One region of the Enterobacter cancerogenus genome, then DNA from elsewhere that is predicted to be linked to it. Evidence: predicted binding sites of a transcription regulator. Region 1 holds the regulator's gene; the other holds the start of a gene.
The links. Region 1 encodes PhoB, which activates phosphate uptake and scavenging genes when phosphate is short. Its sites were predicted from a motif close to CTGTCATAAAACTGNCNNAT; they were not measured.
Positions count from the first base shown of each region.

Region 1 (9,155 bases):
ACTGAATGCGCTGCTGCCAGTCGAGCGCCAGTTTCGTGACCACTTTGCCTGCTTCAATGTGCACCGCAATCTCATCGCTCACCAGATCCTGCTTTTTGGCACGGATCACGCCGCCATCTTCCAGCAGCGCTTTCAGCTCGGCTTCATCCAGGATCTGGAAGCCCTGCGCGGCACTGCCGCTACGCACCCATTCGGTCAGGGTCAGCTCAATCGGCGTTTCCAGCGCCAGCGGCACCACCGGCAGCGAGCCGAGGCTTTTACGCAGCAGAGCCAGCGTATCTTCAGCTTTTTTGGCGCTGGCGCAGTCCACCATGATCAGCCCGTTGACGGTGTCGATCCACATCATGGTCTGGCTAAAGCGGCTGAAGGCGCGCGGCAGCAGCGAGTGCAGCACCTCATCCTTCAGGGAATCTTTTTCGGTCTTTTTCAGCTTACGGCCCTGTTCGGCTTCCAGCTTGAAAATCTTCGCTTCGAGCGCCTGCTTCACCACCGGCGTCGGCAGGATTTTTTCCTCTTTACGGGCGCAGACGATGATTTGGCCCGTGCTGCTGGCGTGGGTCAAGGCATCGCTTTGTGAACCCATTGGCGGAACCCAGCCGGTTTTCGCCATATCCTGGCTACCGCAAGGGGAAAAGGTATAAGCGGCTAACTGTTTTTCCATCTCTTCTGCACGCAGCGAAACGTCGCGGCTGAGACGGTAAACCATCAAATTTTTGAACCACAGCATGATAATTTCCACGGCCTTGTCGTTAAATCAGCGGGCATGATAGCGAATTGTCGCATCGCTTGCATTGCTAATCGGGTAGACCGCTTCTACTCTGTTGATAATCAAAATAAAGAGGAGTGTCCTGTGCGTATTGGGATCGATTTGGGCGGCACCAAAACAGAAGTTATCGCGCTGAGCGAGCAGGGGGAGCAGCTGTTTCGCCACCGTTTGCCGACGCCGCGTGATGACTATCATCAAACCATCGAGACAATCGCAAGCCTGATTGAGATGGCCGAGCAGGCCACGGGGCAGCGCGGCACCGTGGGAATGGGCATCCCGGGATCGCTTTCGCCCTATAGCGGGGTGGTGAAAAACGCTAATTCCACCTGGCTCAACGGGCAGCCTTTCGATAAAGACGTAAGTCAACGCCTGAACCGCGACGTGCGTCTGGCAAACGATGCCAACTGTCTGGCGGTGTCGGAGGCGATTGATGGCGCGGCAGCGGGCGCGCAGACCGTCTTTGCGGTCATTATTGGCACCGGCTGCGGCGCAGGCGTGGCGTTTGGCGGCCGCGCGCACATTGGCGGTAACGGCACGGCGGGCGAGTGGGGCCATAATCCGCTGCCCTGGATGGATGAAGACGAGCTGAAATACCGTGCTGAGGTTCCGTGCTACTGCGGCAAGCAGGGGTGCATTGAGACGTTTATCTCCGGGACCGGTTTTGCCACGGATTACCATCGCCTGAGCGGGCAGTCGCTCAAGGGCAATGCGATCATGCGGCTGGTTGAAGAGCAGGATCCGGTAGCGGAACTGGCGCTCAGTCGCTACGAAATGCGTCTGGCAAAATCGCTGGCGCACGTGGTGAATATCCTTGATCCTGACGTTATCGTCCTCGGCGGCGGCATGAGCAACGTTGATCGGCTGTACGCCACGGTGCCAAACCTGGTGAAGCAGTGGGTCTTCGGCGGAGAGTGCGAAACCCCCATCCGCAAAGCGGTGCACGGGGATTCCAGCGGCGTGCGCGGCGCAGCGTGGCTGTGGCCACAGTGAGATATCGGGTGGTGCGGCCCGCTCCCCCTCACCCCGGCCCTCTCCCTCGAGGGAGAGGGGGATCAATTCCCTCTCCCCGTGGGAGAGGGTTAGGGTGAGGGCATCAGACCGCACCAGTGTATCCTCACCCCACCGCAAACACCTTATCCAGCCTGCTATAACCCAGTCCGTTAATTTTCTTCACTTTGATCTGCACCGGAATGCGCTCTTTCATCGCCTCGACATGGCTGATCACGCCAATGGTTTTCCCGGTGGCGTTCAGCGCGTCGAGCGCGTCCAGCGCGGTATCCAGCGTTTCGCTGTCGAGAGTGCCGAAGCCCTCGTCAAGGAACAGGGAATCAATGCGGGTTTTGTGGCTCACCAGGTCAGAAAGCGCCAGGGCCAGCGCCAGGCTGACCAGGAAGCTCTCTCCCCCGGAAAGGGTTCGCGTATCACGCACGGCATCGGCCTGCCAGGTATCGACCACTTCCAGCTCCAGGGCGTCGCTGGCCTTGCGCTGAAGCAGGTAGCGCCCGTGCAGCCGGTTAAGCTGCTGGTTGGCGAGCCACACCAGATTATCCAGCGTAAGGCCTTGCGCGAACTTACGGAATTTGTCGCCCGTACTGGAACCAATCAGCGCATTCAGGTATCCCCAGTCGTCGGCCAGGCGGGCGCTCTCTTCAATTTGCTGCATCAGCGCCTGCTGGTGCAGCCGGTTGTCGCTGTCCTGCTTAAGCTGCTGGCGGATTTCACCCTGGCGCGTCGTGTTTTCTCGCAGTTTTTGCGCCAGCTGCGTCAGTGTCGCCTGCAGCGCAGGTGCATCGGCTTCCAGCCCCTGCGGGCGAAGCGTCTGATGTCCGGCAAGCTGCTGATTGGCCTGCCCGGCCAGCGCTGTGGCCTGCTGAAGCTGATTTTCAAGCGTCTGCTTAAGCTGTTCAAGACGACGGAGGGTATCCTCATCCAGCAGTGCGGCAAGGAACGCCTCGCGATCGGTGAAGCAGCTTGCGTCCAGCGCGGCGCTGAACTGGGCCTGCGAGTACTGGAGCCGTTCGCGCTCCAGTGTCTCTTGCTGCTGAAGCGTACTGAGCTGACTTTGCAGCGACACGCATTCGTCGTGGATCGCGCGCCAGTGTTCAGGAATCACCGCTTCGGCTTGTGCGTCGTCGCCGACCGGCAGCGTATCCAGAATGGGCGTTAACGCGTTTATACGTTCCTGAATCGCACCGTGCTGGGTCTGTTTATCCTGCCATTGGGCATATTCGGTTTCGCGTGCGCTGAGCCAGACGCTTTCAGCCCCGTCATCGGGCACGTTAAGCGACAGCGACTGGAGCGAGGATGCCAGCGCCTGACGCGTCGACGTCAGCTGCTGCTGGTACTGGCGCGCCTGTGCGTCCAGTTCATTGAGCTGGTTTTGCAGGGTCAGGCGCTGGCTGAGCTGATACAGCTGGCGTTCGTACTGCTCCTGCTCGCTCATCCACGGGGCGATATCATCCTGAATGTTCAGCGCTATATTCAGGGAGGTGCAGACCTCCAGCCACTCTTTAGTGAGTGCTTGCTCTTCCTGAGAGAGCGCCTGAGCTTCTTCTGTCTCGCGCTGGATCTGTTGGGTCAGGGCATTCACCTGCCCGAGCACCAGCAACCCTTCGTCTTTTAGCGCGGCAACTTCTTTGGCTAACGCGTCACGACGCAGCTGGTTGGCGCTCAGCTCCAGCGCCCGGTATTCCGTGATGGCCGGATGAGTGGTTGAACCGCAGAGCGGGCAAGGTTTGCCTGCCTGCAGATCTGCCCGCTCCGCCTCCAGTTTCTTGATGGTCTTTTCTTGTTCGCAAAGCGTAACAACATCCTGATAGTGCTGGTTTTTTTCTTTGTACTGCTGACGGCGCAGGCTCAGGGTTTCGTTAAGTGTTACCTGCTCAGCCTGCGCTTTCTGCACGCTTTGCGCATTCTGGCGCAGCCGTTTTTGCAGTGGCTGATAGCGTGCGTGTAGCGCGGTCAGGCGCTGACGGAGCGCCCGTGACTGCGCCTGCTGCTCCATTGCCGTGGTGATAGCCTCAGCCGTCAGCGTCAGCGCGCTCTCCGGCATTTCAGCCAGCTTCTGGCGCAGTTCAGCAATGCGCGCCGATTGTGCCGCAAGCTGGCTTTTATCGCGATTCAGCTGCGCGAACTGCGCCCGCCAGCCAGCAATCTCTTGTCCCCATTGGCGAAAACGATCCTGTTCGCTCAGCCATTGCGCCAGAGCCGTATGCTCTGCCTGCAGCTGCTCCCGATGGCGAAGCGCGCCGTTGCGGATACGCGAGCGCAGCGCTGCTCTGTCGAGTAAGCGAGTGTTTACTTCAGCAATGACCTGGGTCGTCTGCGCCAGGCGGGTGGTTTGCTCCTGCTGGCGCTCCCACAGCGGGCGTAGCTGGGCGGCGGGGTGAGCCAGCTGGAGCTTTGCCAGCTCAGGCGCGGCATCGGTCAGCGCCTGCTGCGCCTGCTGCTGCGAAGCGGCGGCGCGCTTCTGTTCACGAATCAGCTCGTCGCTGCGCGTCAGCCACTGGAACGCTTTCTGGTGGCTTTGCTGCTCTGCCAGCAGGGTTTTCTCTTCGTCAGTAAGCACCTGCAAACTTTGCTGCAACTGCTGCTGTTGCTCTTCGCTTAACAGCACGACGCCCGCGGCCTGCGCTTCACACTTTTCCAGCGCGCTGCGGGCGGCTTTGTGCTTCTCAAACACCATGGCCGAAATCTGCCCGTAGATCTCGGTACCGGTCAGCTCCTCCAGCAGCTCGGCGCGATCGCTCGGCTTAGCATTAAGAAACGCGGCGAATTGCCCCTGAGAGAGCAGCATTGAGCGGGTAAAGCGGCCATAGTCCAGCCCGGTGAGCGCGGCGGTTTGTTCCAGCTTATCCGTCACTTTATCGGCGAGAATTTTGCCGTCTTCGCAGCGCGCCAGCTCCACGCGCGGAGCCTGTAAGTTCCCGTCCGGCTGATTGCGCGCGCGGTTCTGGCTCCAGAACGCGCGGTAGGCGATGCCTTTGACCTCGAATTCCACCTCTGCCAGGCACTCGGCCGTGTCGCGCGTCATCAGGTCGTTTTGCGCCTGAGACACTTTTTGCAGGCGCGGCGTTTCGTGGTACAGCGCCAGACAAATGGCGTCGAGAAGGGTAGTTTTGCCTGCACCGGTGGCACCGGTAATGGCAAACAGCCCGTTGCTGGCGAAAGGCTCAGCGGTAAAATCGATTTTCCACTCGCCCTTGAGCGAGTTGAGGTTTTTCAGACGCAGGCTGAGAATTTTCATGCGCTTTCTTCCTCATCATGCAGGGTGTGCAGAGTCTGAACAAACAGCTCGTTGAGCCTTGTGCGTTTGTCATCGTCCAGCTCTTCATGCGCAAGCCGCCGCTCGAAGACCTCTTCCACCCGGAGTTCGCTAAGCGTTTCGCGCCGGGCACCTGAGAGAAGTTTCTCGCGCTGCTCGCGGCTGCGGCGTACCAGCAACACTTCGACGGGAAGATCTTCCGTCAGCGCCTGAATTTTGCGCTGCATATCGTGCAGGTAGTTGTCAGTGGTGATTTCGATATCCAGCCAGACGGGCGGGTTAAGCTCTGCGCCGCGCCACTGCTCAAGCTGGGCGGTAATGGCGGCCAGATCGCCCTTCAGTACCGCCAGCGGCTGGGTGACAGGGACTTCCAGCGGCTCAACGGCGCTGAGTTTGCCGTCGGTGAAGCTCACCAGATGCACGCATTTCGCCTTGCCCGTTTCGTCAAAACTGAGCGGAATGGGCGAGCCACAGTAGCGGATGTGTTCGCAGCCGCCAATCACCTGCGCGCGGTGAATGTGCCCAAGGGCGATGTAGTCGGCAGGCGGGAAGTTTTGCGCCGGGAAGGCGTCCAGGGTGCCGATATAGATCTCGCGAACCGCGTCACTTTTACTGGCTCCGACGGTGGTCAAATGGCCGGTGGCAATAACGGGAAGAGGTTGTTCACCGCGCAGGGTGCAGGCCTGTGCGTGCTGCTGGTGATAATAGTCGGTGATGGCCTGCAATAAATGCTTCTGCTTTTCGCTGCCGGAAAGGCCGGCCTGGCTTTGAACGATATCCCGCGGGCGTAAAAACGGGATCGGGCACAGCACTGCCCCCGGCGTGCCGTCGCGTTTGTTCAGGATCTGCGGCGCGTGCCCGGCACTCGCCACCACGGTCGTGTTGAGGAACGCCAGAATATCGCGGGATTCATTCAGCGTGGCGACGGAGTCATGGTTGCCCGCGACAATCACCAGATGACAGCCGGTTTGCTGCAGGTTGACCACAAAGCGGTTATACAACTCGCGCGCATAGCTCGGCGGCTGTCCGGTATCAAAAATATCGCCTGCCACGATAATTGCGTCGACCTCCTGCAACCGGGCCGTCTCCAGCAGCCAGTTCAGAAACGCTTCATGTTCAGCGGCGCGGCTTTTGCTGTAAAAATTTTGACCCAGATGCCAGTCCGAGGTGTGAAGTATGCGCATATCAGATCCGTGGCGAAAAAAGATGGGGGGGATTATAAACTTTCAGGGAACGGAAAATAACCGCTGTAATAAAACAACAGTTTGCCATTGATGATGGTAATGTTTTTCATAAATCTGTCATAAATCTGACGCATAATGGCGCCGAATTACAACATGTAACTTAAATAAGACAAAACAGGGCAAAGTATGGCGAGACGTATTCTGGTCGTAGAAGATGAAGCTCCGATTCGTGAAATGGTGTGCTTCGTGCTCGAACAAAACGGTTTCCAGCCGATTGAAGCGGAAGATTATGACAGTGCGGTGAATCAGCTGAATGAACCCTGGCCCGACTTGATCCTGCTGGACTGGATGCTGCCCGGCGGCTCCGGACTGCAGTTTATCAAACACATTAAACGTGAAGCGATGACCCGCGATATTCCGGTGGTTATGCTGACGGCGCGCGGTGAAGAAGAGGATCGCGTTCGCGGTCTGGAAACCGGCGCGGATGATTACATTACCAAGCCGTTCTCCCCGAAGGAGCTGGTTGCCCGCATTAAAGCCGTGATGCGCCGTATTTCGCCGATGGCGGTGGAAGAGGTGATTGAGATGCAGGGCCTGAGCCTTGACCCGACCTCGCACCGCGTCATGACCGGCGAAAATCCTCTCGACATGGGGCCGACCGAATTTAAGCTCCTGCACTTCTTTATGACCCACCCGGAGCGCGTCTACAGCCGCGAACAGTTGCTGAATAACGTCTGGGGAACTAACGTCTATGTCGAAGACCGAACGGTTGACGTCCATATTCGCCGCCTGCGTAAAGCGCTGGAACTGAGCGGCCACGATCGCATGGTGCAGACGGTCCGCGGCACGGGTTATCGTTTTTCGACCCGTTTCTGAACAATGACAGGAGTGTGACGCGTGCTGGAACGTCTGTCATGGAAAAGGCTCGTCTTTGAACTGATCTTATGCTGTATTCCGGCCTTCATTCTGGGGGCTATTTTTGGCTATCTGCCGTGGTTTTTACTGGCCGCGGTGACCGGATTGCTGATCTGGCATTTCTGGAATCTGCTGCGCCTCTCCTGGTGGCTGTGGGTGGACAGAAGTATGACCCCTCCGCCGGGAAGCGGAAGCTGGGAGCCGCTGCTGTACGGCCTGCATCAGATGCAGATGCGTAATAAAAAGCGCCGCCGCGAGCTGGGCAGCCTGATAAAACGCTTTCGCAGCGGCGCAGAATCGCTGCCGGATGCGGTTATTTTAACCACCGAAGAGGGGACCATCTTCTGGTGTAACGGCCTGGCGCAACAGCTGCTCGGCCTGCGCTGGCCGGATGACAATGGCCAGAATATCCTTAACCTTCTGCGTTATCCCGAGTTCACGCTGTACCTCAAAAAGCGTGACTTTACCCGCCCGCACGATCTGAAGCTCAACAATGGCCGTCATCTTGAGATCCGCGTGATGCCCTACAGCGATCGGCAGTGGCTGATGGTGGCGCGCGACGTGACCCAGATGCACCAGCTGGAAGGGGCGCGCCGCAACTTCTTCGCCAACGTTAGCCACGAACTGCGCACGCCGCTGACGGTGCTGCAGGGCTATCTGGAGATGATGCAGGAGCAAACGCTGGAAGGAGCACCGCGCGAGAAAGCCCTGCACACCATGCGCGAGCAGACGCACCGGATGGAAGGGCTGGTGAAGCAGCTGCTGACGCTCTCGAAAATTGAAGCGGCTCCGTCGCTGGCGCTCACTGACACCATTGACGTGCCGATGATGCTGCGCGTGGTGGAGCGTGAAGCACAGACGTTAAGCCATAAGAAACACTCCTTCAGCTTTGAGGTGGATAACAGCCTCAAAGTGCTCGGCAGCGAGGATGAGCTGCGCAGCGCCATCTCCAACCTGGTCTATAACGCGGTGAACCACACGCCGGAGGGAACGCATATCGTAGTGCGCTGGCAGCCTACCCCGGCGGGGGCTGAGTTCAGCGTCGAGGATAACGGGCCGGGCATTGCGCCGGAGCACCTTCCGCGCCTGACCGAGCGTTTTTACCGTGTGGATAAAGCGCGCTCACGCCAGACCGGGGGCAGCGGTCTTGGACTGGCGATTGTGAAACATGCGGTGAATCACCACGAAAGCCGTCTTGATATTCAGAGTACGCCGGGCAAAGGAACCCGTTTCAGTTTCGTCATGCCGGAACGATTGATTGCCAAAAAGATCGCCTGACGGCGGGTGTGTCATTTTACCTTTCCACGGGTCAGCGTATGCTGGCCCGTTTGCTTTGCAGTCAAGCGAAACGCGGGTGAATATTATACGGCTGTTGTTTTTTTGTTCGCATGATTAGCCATGGGTTTTTCCTGAATATGGCGTATCGTGCTGCCTTGAATTTCTATGCTGGTATATTGTTCTGGTTTTACGATCCCTCCTTGCCTTTAAACGTTATAAGCGTTTAAATTGCCCCCCATATACTGTCAGACCGACTGTATTTGCGTGGTAAATCGAAAAACTATTCTTCGCCACGCCAGGACGGGAGCATATCCCGCTGAAATTGAGCAAATTTTCCGCTGTATCGTCCCGCGAGGGATGGCGAAAATCTCAACGTTTTCAACACCACATCCACAGGCAGTAAGGTTCTATGACCCATCACTTAAAATCGCGTGACATCATCGCGCTGGGCTTTATGACATTTGCGCTGTTCGTTGGCGCAGGCAACATCATTTTCCCTCCTATGGTTGGTTTACAGGCGGGTGAACACGTCTGGACCGCCGCGTTTGGCTTCCTGATTACTGCCGTGGGGCTGCCGGTGCTTACCGTGGTCGCGCTGGCGAAAGTGGGTGGCGGCGTCGATAGCCTCAGCACGCCAATTGGCAAAGTGGCGGGCGTCCTGCTGGCGACCGTCTGCTATCTGGCCGTTGGCCCGCTGTTTGCGACCCCGCGTACCGCGACCGTCTCCTTCGAAGTGGGGATTGCTCCG
Region 1 covers NZ_CP077290.1:1,645,785-1,654,939, reverse strand. Annotated here, with positions in the region: gene rdgC (recombination-associated protein RdgC) at 1-727, opposite strand, end outside; gene mak (fructokinase) at 851-1,756, shown strand; gene sbcC (exonuclease subunit SbcC) at 1,881-5,012, opposite strand; gene sbcD (exonuclease subunit SbcD) at 5,009-6,214, opposite strand; gene phoB (phosphate response regulator transcription factor PhoB) at 6,401-7,090, shown strand; gene phoR (phosphate regulon sensor histidine kinase PhoR) at 7,112-8,407, shown strand; gene brnQ (branched-chain amino acid transporter carrier protein BrnQ) at 8,817-9,155, shown strand, end outside.

Region 2 (9,155 bases), 2.2 Mb from region 1:
GATGAACAAGCTGCCAGATGCCGCCCGGCGCGCGGTGGCTGTACAGTAGCCCGTCGTGGTGCGCCAGTTCCTCTGGATGCAGCGGCGTGCCGCAACGCTGGAGATAGGCCGGGCTGGCGCATAAATAGGTCAGGTTACGCGCCAGATGCCGGGCAATCAGGGTGGAATCCGGCAGTGTGCCAAGGCGGATCGCCACGTCAAAGCCGGGCTGATGCATATTGATATGCCGATCTTCAGTGATGATATCCAGCGCGATCTGCGGATAGCGCGCGGCGAAATCGGCCAGAATGGGTGACAGGTGCGTACACATAAAGGTGTGAGAAGTGGTCATTCGCAGCCTGCCACAGACGTCGGTTCGCCCTGGCGTCACCGCCTCTTCCGCAAGGCTTACCTCATCCAGAATGCGTACGCATTCGCGGTAGAACAACAGCCCCTGTTCCGTGAGACTCAGGCTCGTCCCGCGCTCCAGCAGGCTTACGCCCAGGCGCTTCTCCAGCCCCTTGATACGCTGGCTAACCACCGATTTCGTTGTCCCCAGCTTTTGCGACGCGCCGACAACGCTCAGCGCGTCCACCACCGCGACAAAGGTGCTCATCTCCACGAATTTGTTCATCAGATATTCCGTTCGGGCACGTCCTTTTACTATGGCCCACTGGCGGAGGCGGCGAAACGGCTGGCGATATATTCTGCTGCCATGATCACATCCGGGTTGGTGGCCTGAGAGGGCACGTCCGGGAAAATTGACGCATCGGCAACATAAAGTCCCTGGGTACCCAACACGCGGCCCTGCTGATCCACAACGGCCTGCGGATCGCTCTCCAGCCCCATCGGTGCCGTGGCGGAGAGGTGAAGATTGCTCTTGACCGTTGCGTACTGCTCTTTCACCTTTTGCGACTTCGTGACCGCCAGCTTGCCGCCCTTCACACCGGGATATTCCCCGGTGACCAGCTCGCGCAACGATGTTTCCTCCACCAGCGCGCGCGACAGTTCCAACGCCTCCAGCATACGCGCGACGTCCCGCTCATCGTCCAGCAGATTGAGATCGATGTTCGGCTTCAGCAGCGGGTTACGGCTGGTGAGCGTCAGCGTCCCGCGCGACCAGGGGCGTGAAACGGTATAAAACAGCTGAAAGCCTGACCCTTGCGGAAACAGCGCCGGATCAACGAAATGGTTATTACTGATGTAAATATCCAGCTCACCGGGTTCCGCCAGGGTGGAACGGGTCCAGAGCGTCGCGCCGATGGGTGGGCTGTCGCTCTGCGGCGGCAGCGTGCCGAGCATAATACCGTTCACCGGCTGCTCCTGCAGATTCAGCCCTACAGGTAAATCCTGGCAGACGGGAATATCAAGCTGGCGCAAATCACTCCCTGGCCCCACGCCCGAGCGGAGCAGTATAGCGGGCGTTCCCGCCGCGCCAGCGCACAGGAACACCGTATCGGCAAACAGGCGGTTGCCCTCGGCCAGTTGCACGCCCTCGACGCGGCCTTTATTCAACAGAACTTTGTCGACCACCGCCATGCCTGCGATTTCCAGATTAGGCCTGGCGCGAACCTGCGCGTTGAGATAAACCATGCCGGTGTTCTGCCTGACGCCGTTCACGACATTGAGCGGATAGAGGGCAATACCGTGCTGATGCGGCCCGTTCACGTCTGCAATTTCCGCAAAACCATGTGCACGGCAGGCGTGATAAAACGCCTGGCTGGCGGGGCTCAACGATGCCAGCGTCGGCAGCCTGACCGGTACAGGTCCGTGACGCCCGTGCCAGTCATCGTCGCCATAATCGGCGCTCTCCAGCGTCTTGAACCAGGGTAAGACCTTATCGAAAGACCAGTCCGTCAGGCCGCGCTTTACCCAGCGATCGAAATCAGACCTGGGGGCCCTGACGAAGGCCCCGGCATTGATCGCCGATCCGCCGCCCAATACCCTTGCGCGGAGATGCTCTGCGGTGTGATCGGTTCCGGTCGCCGTGCCCCGCTCCCAGATATAGTCGCCACCGCCCACGCTGTGACTCATCGACAGCTCGGGGGGATACTCATCTGGCGCAAAGGCCGGCCCCGCTTCCAGCAGCAGCACGCGCCGGTCCGGATTTTCACTTAGCCTTGCAGCCACCACCGCACCGCCTGAACCGCCCCCGACCACTATCACGTCCCAAACATCGTTGATACCTGCTGTCGTTGCACTCATCTCTTTCTCCTCTGTCGCGCTACCGGCAGAAAACAGCCACGCCGGGGTATAAAAGGAGAATATGTGAGGCCAACCGCGCTGAACAGAGCGCCAAACGCGAACCGGCGTTCATAAAAAATGAACAAAAAAAGACCCGCCGAAGCGGGTCCATACTAGTGCAACGCGTTACTGAGACGTTCGCAGGAACTGCACCGCTTTATCCGGGAAATCCGTAAACAACCCGTCGACGCCCGCCTGGTTATACAGCACGTCATAAAGCTGATTCACATCCGTCGCATAGTCCGGCAACTGGTCTGCACGTACCGTGTATGGATGCACCTGCATCTTGCTGGCGTGCGCCTCTTTCACCATCGCCGTGAAGGTAATGTGTCCCGGCGTGGAGCCTTCCGCCACCAGCATGTGGTAATCCGGACCGATGCCGTCGGCGTGCTGCGCAATCTGCTTCATCGCGCCCGGCTTAAACATCCAGTCGTAGTTGTAGTTAACCCACTTGCCGTCCGGCTGCTTCTCCTGCGTTTCATTCCAGTCGGTATAGGCAATCAGCTGCACCAGGTTGAGATCCATCCCCCGCTTCGGTTCCAGCTCGGTTTTGATACGCTTGAGTTCAGCCGCATCAAAGCACTGGAGGTAGACCTTATCCTTCTTACTGGTGTAGCCGTACTGCTTCAGCACATCCAGCGTTTTTGCCGCAATGTCCTTCCCTTCCTGATGATGGAACCACGGCGCTTTGATCTCCGGGTAGATACCTATGTTTTACCGGTAGAGTGGTTCAGCCCCTGAACAAACTCGATTTCCTCTTCAAAGGTATGAATGCGGAAGTCGGACTTGCCCATCGGGAAACGCCCCGGATAGACCTGTACCTTCTTGCCGTTTTCAATCTCGAAGCCTTCGGTAAATTTCAGCGAGCGGATCTCGTCAAGCGTGAAGTCGATGGCGTAATAACGGCCGTCCTTGCGGGCACGGTCGGGAAAACGGTCGGCGACATCGGTGACGCGGTCAAGATAGTGGTCATGCAGGACGACCAGATGGTCGTCCCTGGTCATCACCAGATCCTGCTCAAGGTAATCCGCCCCCTGCGCGTAAGCCATCGCTTTCGCGGGCAGCGTATGCTCGGGCAGATAGCCGCTGGCGCCACGGTGAGCAATGACAATCTTATCTGCCGCCAGCGCCGAGCCTGTCATGACACCGGCCAGCAGCAGGCCGGTAGCGAGTTGAGTCAGTTTCATCGTAATGCTCCTTATTGACGACGTGCCTGTATTTCGGCGTGATGACGTTTTTCACCAATCATGACAACAATCAGCAGCAGTACCGCCAGTACGCTACCGCCAATCATGACCATGAAGCCGCCATCCCAGCCGAAGAAGTCAACGGTATAGCCGACAATGGCGCTTGCGGCGACTGAGCCACCCAGATAACCAAACAGGCCGGTAAAGCCTGCCGCCGTCCCTGCCGCTTTTTTCGGTGCCAGCTCAAGGGCATGCAGGCCAATCAGCATCACCGGACCGTAGATCAGGAAGCCGATCACAATCATACAGGCCATGTCCACGCCCGGGTTGCCCGGCGGGTTAAGCCAGTAAACGACGGTGGCGATGGTCACCAGGGTCATAAAGAACACACCCGTTGCACCACGGTTGCCGCGGAAGACCTTGTCCGACATCCAGCCACAAATCAGCGTACCCGGGATACCCGCGTATTCATACAGGAAGTAGGCCCAGGACGATTTATCCAGCGCGAAGTGTTTCACCTCTTTCAGGTAGGTTGGTGACCAGTCGAGGATGCCGTAACGCAGCAGGTAAACGAAAACGTTGGCTACCGCGATGTACCACAGCAGTTTGTTGGGCAGCACGTACTTCATGAAGATCTGTTTGGCCGTCAGCTCCTCTTCATGCTGTTCGCTGTAGTCGTCCGGATAATCATTTTTGTACTCTTCAATTGGCGGCAGGCCGCAGGACTGCGGCGTATCGCGCATCAGGGCGAAGGCGATAATCGCCACTACGATCGCGCCAAAAGCCGGCATGTAAAGCGCGGCTTTCCAGTCGTTGAACCATGCCATTCCGAGCAGGAACAGCAGCGGAGGAATACCCCCGCCCACGTTATGCGCGCAGTTCCAGACCGACACAATTCCGCCACGCTCTTTCTGCGACCACCAGTGCACCATGGTGCGTCCGCACGGCGGCCAGCCCATCCCCTGGAACCAGCCGCAGAGGAACAGCAGCACAAACATAATCGCAATACTGGACGTCGCCCACGGCACAAAGCCCATAAACAACATCACCGCAGCCGCCAGAATCAAACCGGCTGGCAGGAACACGCGCGGATTCGAGCGATCCGACACCGACCCCATAATGAATTTGGAAAACCCGTAGGCGATAGAGATCCCCGAGAGCGCAAACCCTAAATCACCGCGCGAAAACCCCTGCTCCACCAGATACGGCATGGCGAGCGCGAAGTTTTTACGTACCAGATAATACGCCGCGTACCCGAAGAAAATCCCCAGGAAGATTTGCCAACGCAGACGGCGGTAAAGCGGATCTATCTCTGCCTCTGGCAGACGCGCCCGATGCGGCGCAGGTTTAAAGATACTGAGCATGACAGCCTCCGTGGCCTTGTAATGAATGAGAAGGTGCCTCGCACCCGATTCCAGAGGCGGCGATGTTAAGAAATCACGGTGATTGTTACTGTGAATCAACGCACAGATTGTTACAGAAATATGACAGAATGCGCAAAAAAGCGCATGGAATCACGTTTCACTTTCGAATAACGCGCGTTTATGTTCGAAATCAAACAAACCACATTTTCAGTGTGGCTAAATGATAAAAAAACGAACATAGAGGGAAGACAATGACGGTTCTCGATCCTCGCTACAGCGATGTGATAATCATTGGCGGCGGCGCAACCGGGGCCGGCATCGCCCGCGACTGTGCCTTACGTGGCCTGAGCGTGACCCTGCTGGAGCGCCATGATATTGCGACAGGTGCCACAGGCCGCAACCACGGCCTGCTGCACAGCGGCGCACGGTACGCGGTGACCGACGATGAGTCGGCGCGGGAGTGTATTGCGGAAAATCAGATCCTGAAACGCATCGCCCGCCACTGCATCGAACCGACCAACGGGCTGTTCATTACCCTTCCCGAAGACGATCTCGCGTTTCAGCAAACCTTTATTTCCGCCTGCACGGCCGCAGGGATCCGGGCCGACGCCATCGACCCGGCGCTGGCGCGTCGGCTGGAGCCGTCTGTCAACCCGACCATCACCGGCGCGGTGAAAGTTCCCGACGGCACGGTCGATCCGTTTCGCCTGACCGCCGCAAATATGCTGGATGCCCGGGAACACGGCGCGCGCATTGTGACCGGGCATGAAGTCACCGGGCTTATTCGCGAAGGCAACACAGTGCGCGGCGTGCGGGTGTTCGACCCGCAATATAACGAGCGCAGCGAACTGTATGCCGCCGTGGTTATTAATGCGGCGGGGATCTGGGGGCAACGCATCGCGGAATACGCCGACTTATCCATCCGCATGTTCCCGGCGAAAGGTTCACTGCTGATCCTCGATCATCGCATCAACAACCACGTCATCAACCGCTGTCGTAAGCCTTCCGACGCCGATATTCTGGTACCGGGCGACACCATTTCGCTTATCGGCACCACCTCCGCCCACGTCGATTACAGCGAGATTGACGTTAACCGGGTGACGACCGAAGAGGTGGATATCCTGCTGCGCGAAGGCGAGAAACTGGCTCCGGTGATGGCGCAAACCCGCATTCTGCGCGCCTATGCGGGTGTGCGACCGCTGGTCGCCAGCGATAACGACCCAAGCGGGCGCAACGTCAGCCGGGGGATCGTCCTGCTCGATCATGCCCAACGTGACGGCATGGAGGGCTTTATCACCATTACCGGCGGCAAGCTCATGACCTACCGCCTGATGGCAGAGTGGGCCACGGATGCGGTCTGCCGCAAACTCGGTAACACAACGCCGTGCGTCACGGCAGAACAGCCCCTGCCCGGATCGCGTCAGTCCACCGAGAAAACGCTGCAGAAAATCATCTCTCTGCCCGCCCCGCTGCGCGGCTCCGCCGTTTATCGCCACGGCGACAGAACCCCGCAGTGGCTTGGCGAGGGGCGGCTTAGCCGCAGCCTGGTGTGCGAGTGCGAAGCGGTGACCGCAGGCGAGGTGCAATATGCCGTCGAGAATCTGACGGTCAATACGCTGCTCGATCTTCGCCGCCGCACGCGCGTCGGCATGGGTACCTGTCAGGGCGAGCTTTGCGCCTGTCGCGCCGCCGGGCTGCTGCAACGCTTTCACGCCACCACCTCAACGCAGTCCCTGACCCAGCTCAGCGATTTCCTCAATGAACGCTGGAAAGGCATTCAGCCCGTTGCCTGGGGCGATGCCCTGCGCGAAAGCGAGTTTACCCGCTGGGTTTATCAGGGACTTTGCGGCCTGGAGAAGGAGCCACATAATGAAATTTAATACCGTTATTGTCGGCGGCGGGCTGGCAGGGCTGCTGTGCGGGATCACGCTCACGCAACGTGGTCTGCGCTGCGCCATCGTCACCCGCGGGCAGAGCGCTTTGCACTTCTCTTCCGGATCGCTGGATCTCCTCGACGATGCCTGTCGCGGCGCACTTGCGCCTGAGCATCCTTACACCCTGATCGGCGAGCACAACATTGCCCGCCTGGCGCAGGAAACCGAAAGGCTGCTGAGCGCCTGTGGCGCGCGGATGCAGGGCAGCGCTGAGAAAAATCACCAGCGCGTGACGCCGCTCGGCACCCTGCGTTCCGCGTGGCTCAGCCCGGAAGAAGTTCCTGTCGCCCCGTTCAGCGCAGAACGCGTAATGGTGGTGGGGATTGGCGGTTTTCTTGATTTTCAGCCGCACCTGGCGGCGGCCTCGCTCTGTCAGCGCGGCATTAACGCGACGGCGGCGGAAATAGACCTTCCCGAACTGGACGTGCTGCGCGAAAACCCCAGCGAGTTTCGGGCAGTGAATATCGCGCGGCTGCTGGATAACGACGATAACTGGCCGCTGCTGTATGACGCGCTCAGGCCGCTCGCTGAACAGTGTGACGCCCTGTTGATGCCTGCGTGCTTTGGCCTCACCGACAATCGACTCTGGCGCTGGCTGTCGGACCGTCTGCCGTGCACGCTCGGCTTGCTGCCGACCCTTCCCCCTTCCGTACCGGGTATTCGGCTGCACACGCAGCTTAAGCAAAAATTTATTGCCCAGGGCGGCGTGTGGATGGCGGGTGACGAGGTGAAAAAGATCACGCTTTCTGATAGCGACCTCAGCGAGGTGTGGACGCGAAACCACGGCGACATTCCGCTGCGCGCACGCGCCGTGGTGCTGGCCAGCGGCAGCTTCTTCAGTAACGGCTTACTGAGTACCCGCGAGGGGATCCGCGAAGCCATTCTGGGGCTGGATGTCCGGCAGAGCGCCTCCCGTTCGGACTGGTATCAGAGTGATTTCTTTACGCCGCAGCCCTGGCAGCAGTTTGGCGTGATTGTCGATAACCACCTGCACCCGCAGCTCAACGGCCGGTCGCTTAACGGCCTCTACGCCGTCGGCTCGATTCTGGGCGGCTACGATCCAATTGCCCAGGGCTGCGGCGGCGGCGTGTGTGCGATCACGGCGCTTCATGCCGCAGAGCAGATTATTCAACGCACGGAGGCAGAACAATGAGCGATAGCCGTTTCGAAAGCTGCATAAAATGCACGGTGTGCACCACGGTCTGCCCGGTCAGCGGCGTGAACCCGCGTTATCCAGGCCCAAAACAGGCCGGGCCTGACGGCGAGCGCTTGCGTCTGAAAGACGCCGCACTCTACGATGATGCGCTGAAATACTGCATTAACTGCAAGCGCTGCGAGGTGGCCTGTCCGTCAGACGTCAAAATCGGCGACATCATCCAGCGCGCCCGGGCGCAGTACAGCACGCAAAAACCGACGCTGCGCGATGCGATCCTCAGCCATACCGACCTGATGGGCAGCGTTTCCACGTCCTTCGCGCCGCTGGTGAATGCCGCCACCTCCCTGAAACCGGTACGCCGGCTGCTCGACGCGACGCTGAAAATTGACCACCACCGCAGCCTGCCGAAATACGCCCACGGCACCTTCCGTCGCTGGTACAAATCGGTGGCGGCAGAGCAGGCCCGCTTTGCCGATCAGGTGGCGTTCTTCCATGGCTGCTACGTGAATTACAACCACCCGCAGTTAGGAAAAGACCTGCTGAAAGTGCTGAACGCGATGGGCACAGGTGTGCAGCTCCTCAGCAAGGAAAAATGCTGCGGCGTGCCGCTGATTGCCAACGGCTTTACGGATAAAGCGCGCAGGCAGGCCCGCAGCAACGTCACCTCCCTGCGCGACGCGATCGTCGGGAAAGGCATGCCGGTTCTTGCCACCTCGTCTACCTGCACCTTCACCCTGCGCGACGAGTACCCTCACCTGCTGGACGTGGATAACACCGATCTGCGCGACCATATTGAACTGGCAACGCGGTTTTTGTGGCGCATGCTGGACAGCGGGAAGACCTTACCGCTGGGCACCCTGCCGCTGAAGGTGGTGTATCACACGCCATGTCATATGGAAAAGATGGGCTGGTCGCTGTATACGCTGGAGTTGCTGCGGCTGATCCCGGGGCTGGAGCTGACGGTGCTGGATTCGCGCTGCTGCGGGATAGCGGGCACCTACGGATTTAAGCGTGAAAACTACGACACGTCGCAGGCGATTGGCGCGCCGCTGTTCAGGCAGATAGAGGAGAGCGGAGCCGACCTGGTAGTGACCGACTGCGAAACCTGCAAATGGCAGATTGAAATGTCCACCAGCAAACGCTGCGAACATCCCATCACCCTGCTGGCAAACGCGCTGGGCTAAGCGATGCCGGGGCGGTTTGCCCCGGCACATTCGTTACTCAACAAACAGGGAATCAACCACATTGATCCAGCCATGCTCGCTGGCGACCGGTTTGCCGTTCAGCCAGC
Region 2 covers NZ_CP077290.1:4,241,523-4,250,677, reverse strand. Annotated here, with positions in the region: gene I6L58_RS20075 (LysR family transcriptional regulator) at 1-613, opposite strand, end outside; gene I6L58_RS20070 (GMC family oxidoreductase) at 643-2,184, opposite strand; partial or broken gene glpQ (glycerophosphodiester phosphodiesterase) at 2,350-3,410, opposite strand; gene glpT (glycerol-3-phosphate transporter) at 3,422-4,774, opposite strand; gene glpA (anaerobic glycerol-3-phosphate dehydrogenase subunit A) at 5,026-6,654, shown strand; gene glpB (glycerol-3-phosphate dehydrogenase subunit GlpB) at 6,644-7,861, shown strand; gene glpC (anaerobic glycerol-3-phosphate dehydrogenase subunit GlpC) at 7,858-9,048, shown strand; gene I6L58_RS20040 (nicotinamide mononucleotide deamidase-related protein YfaY) at 9,082-9,155, opposite strand, start outside.
Region 2: glpT (glycerol-3-phosphate transporter) is a predicted target of PhoB. The motif match lies at 4,882-4,901, and genes of this name have one in related genera.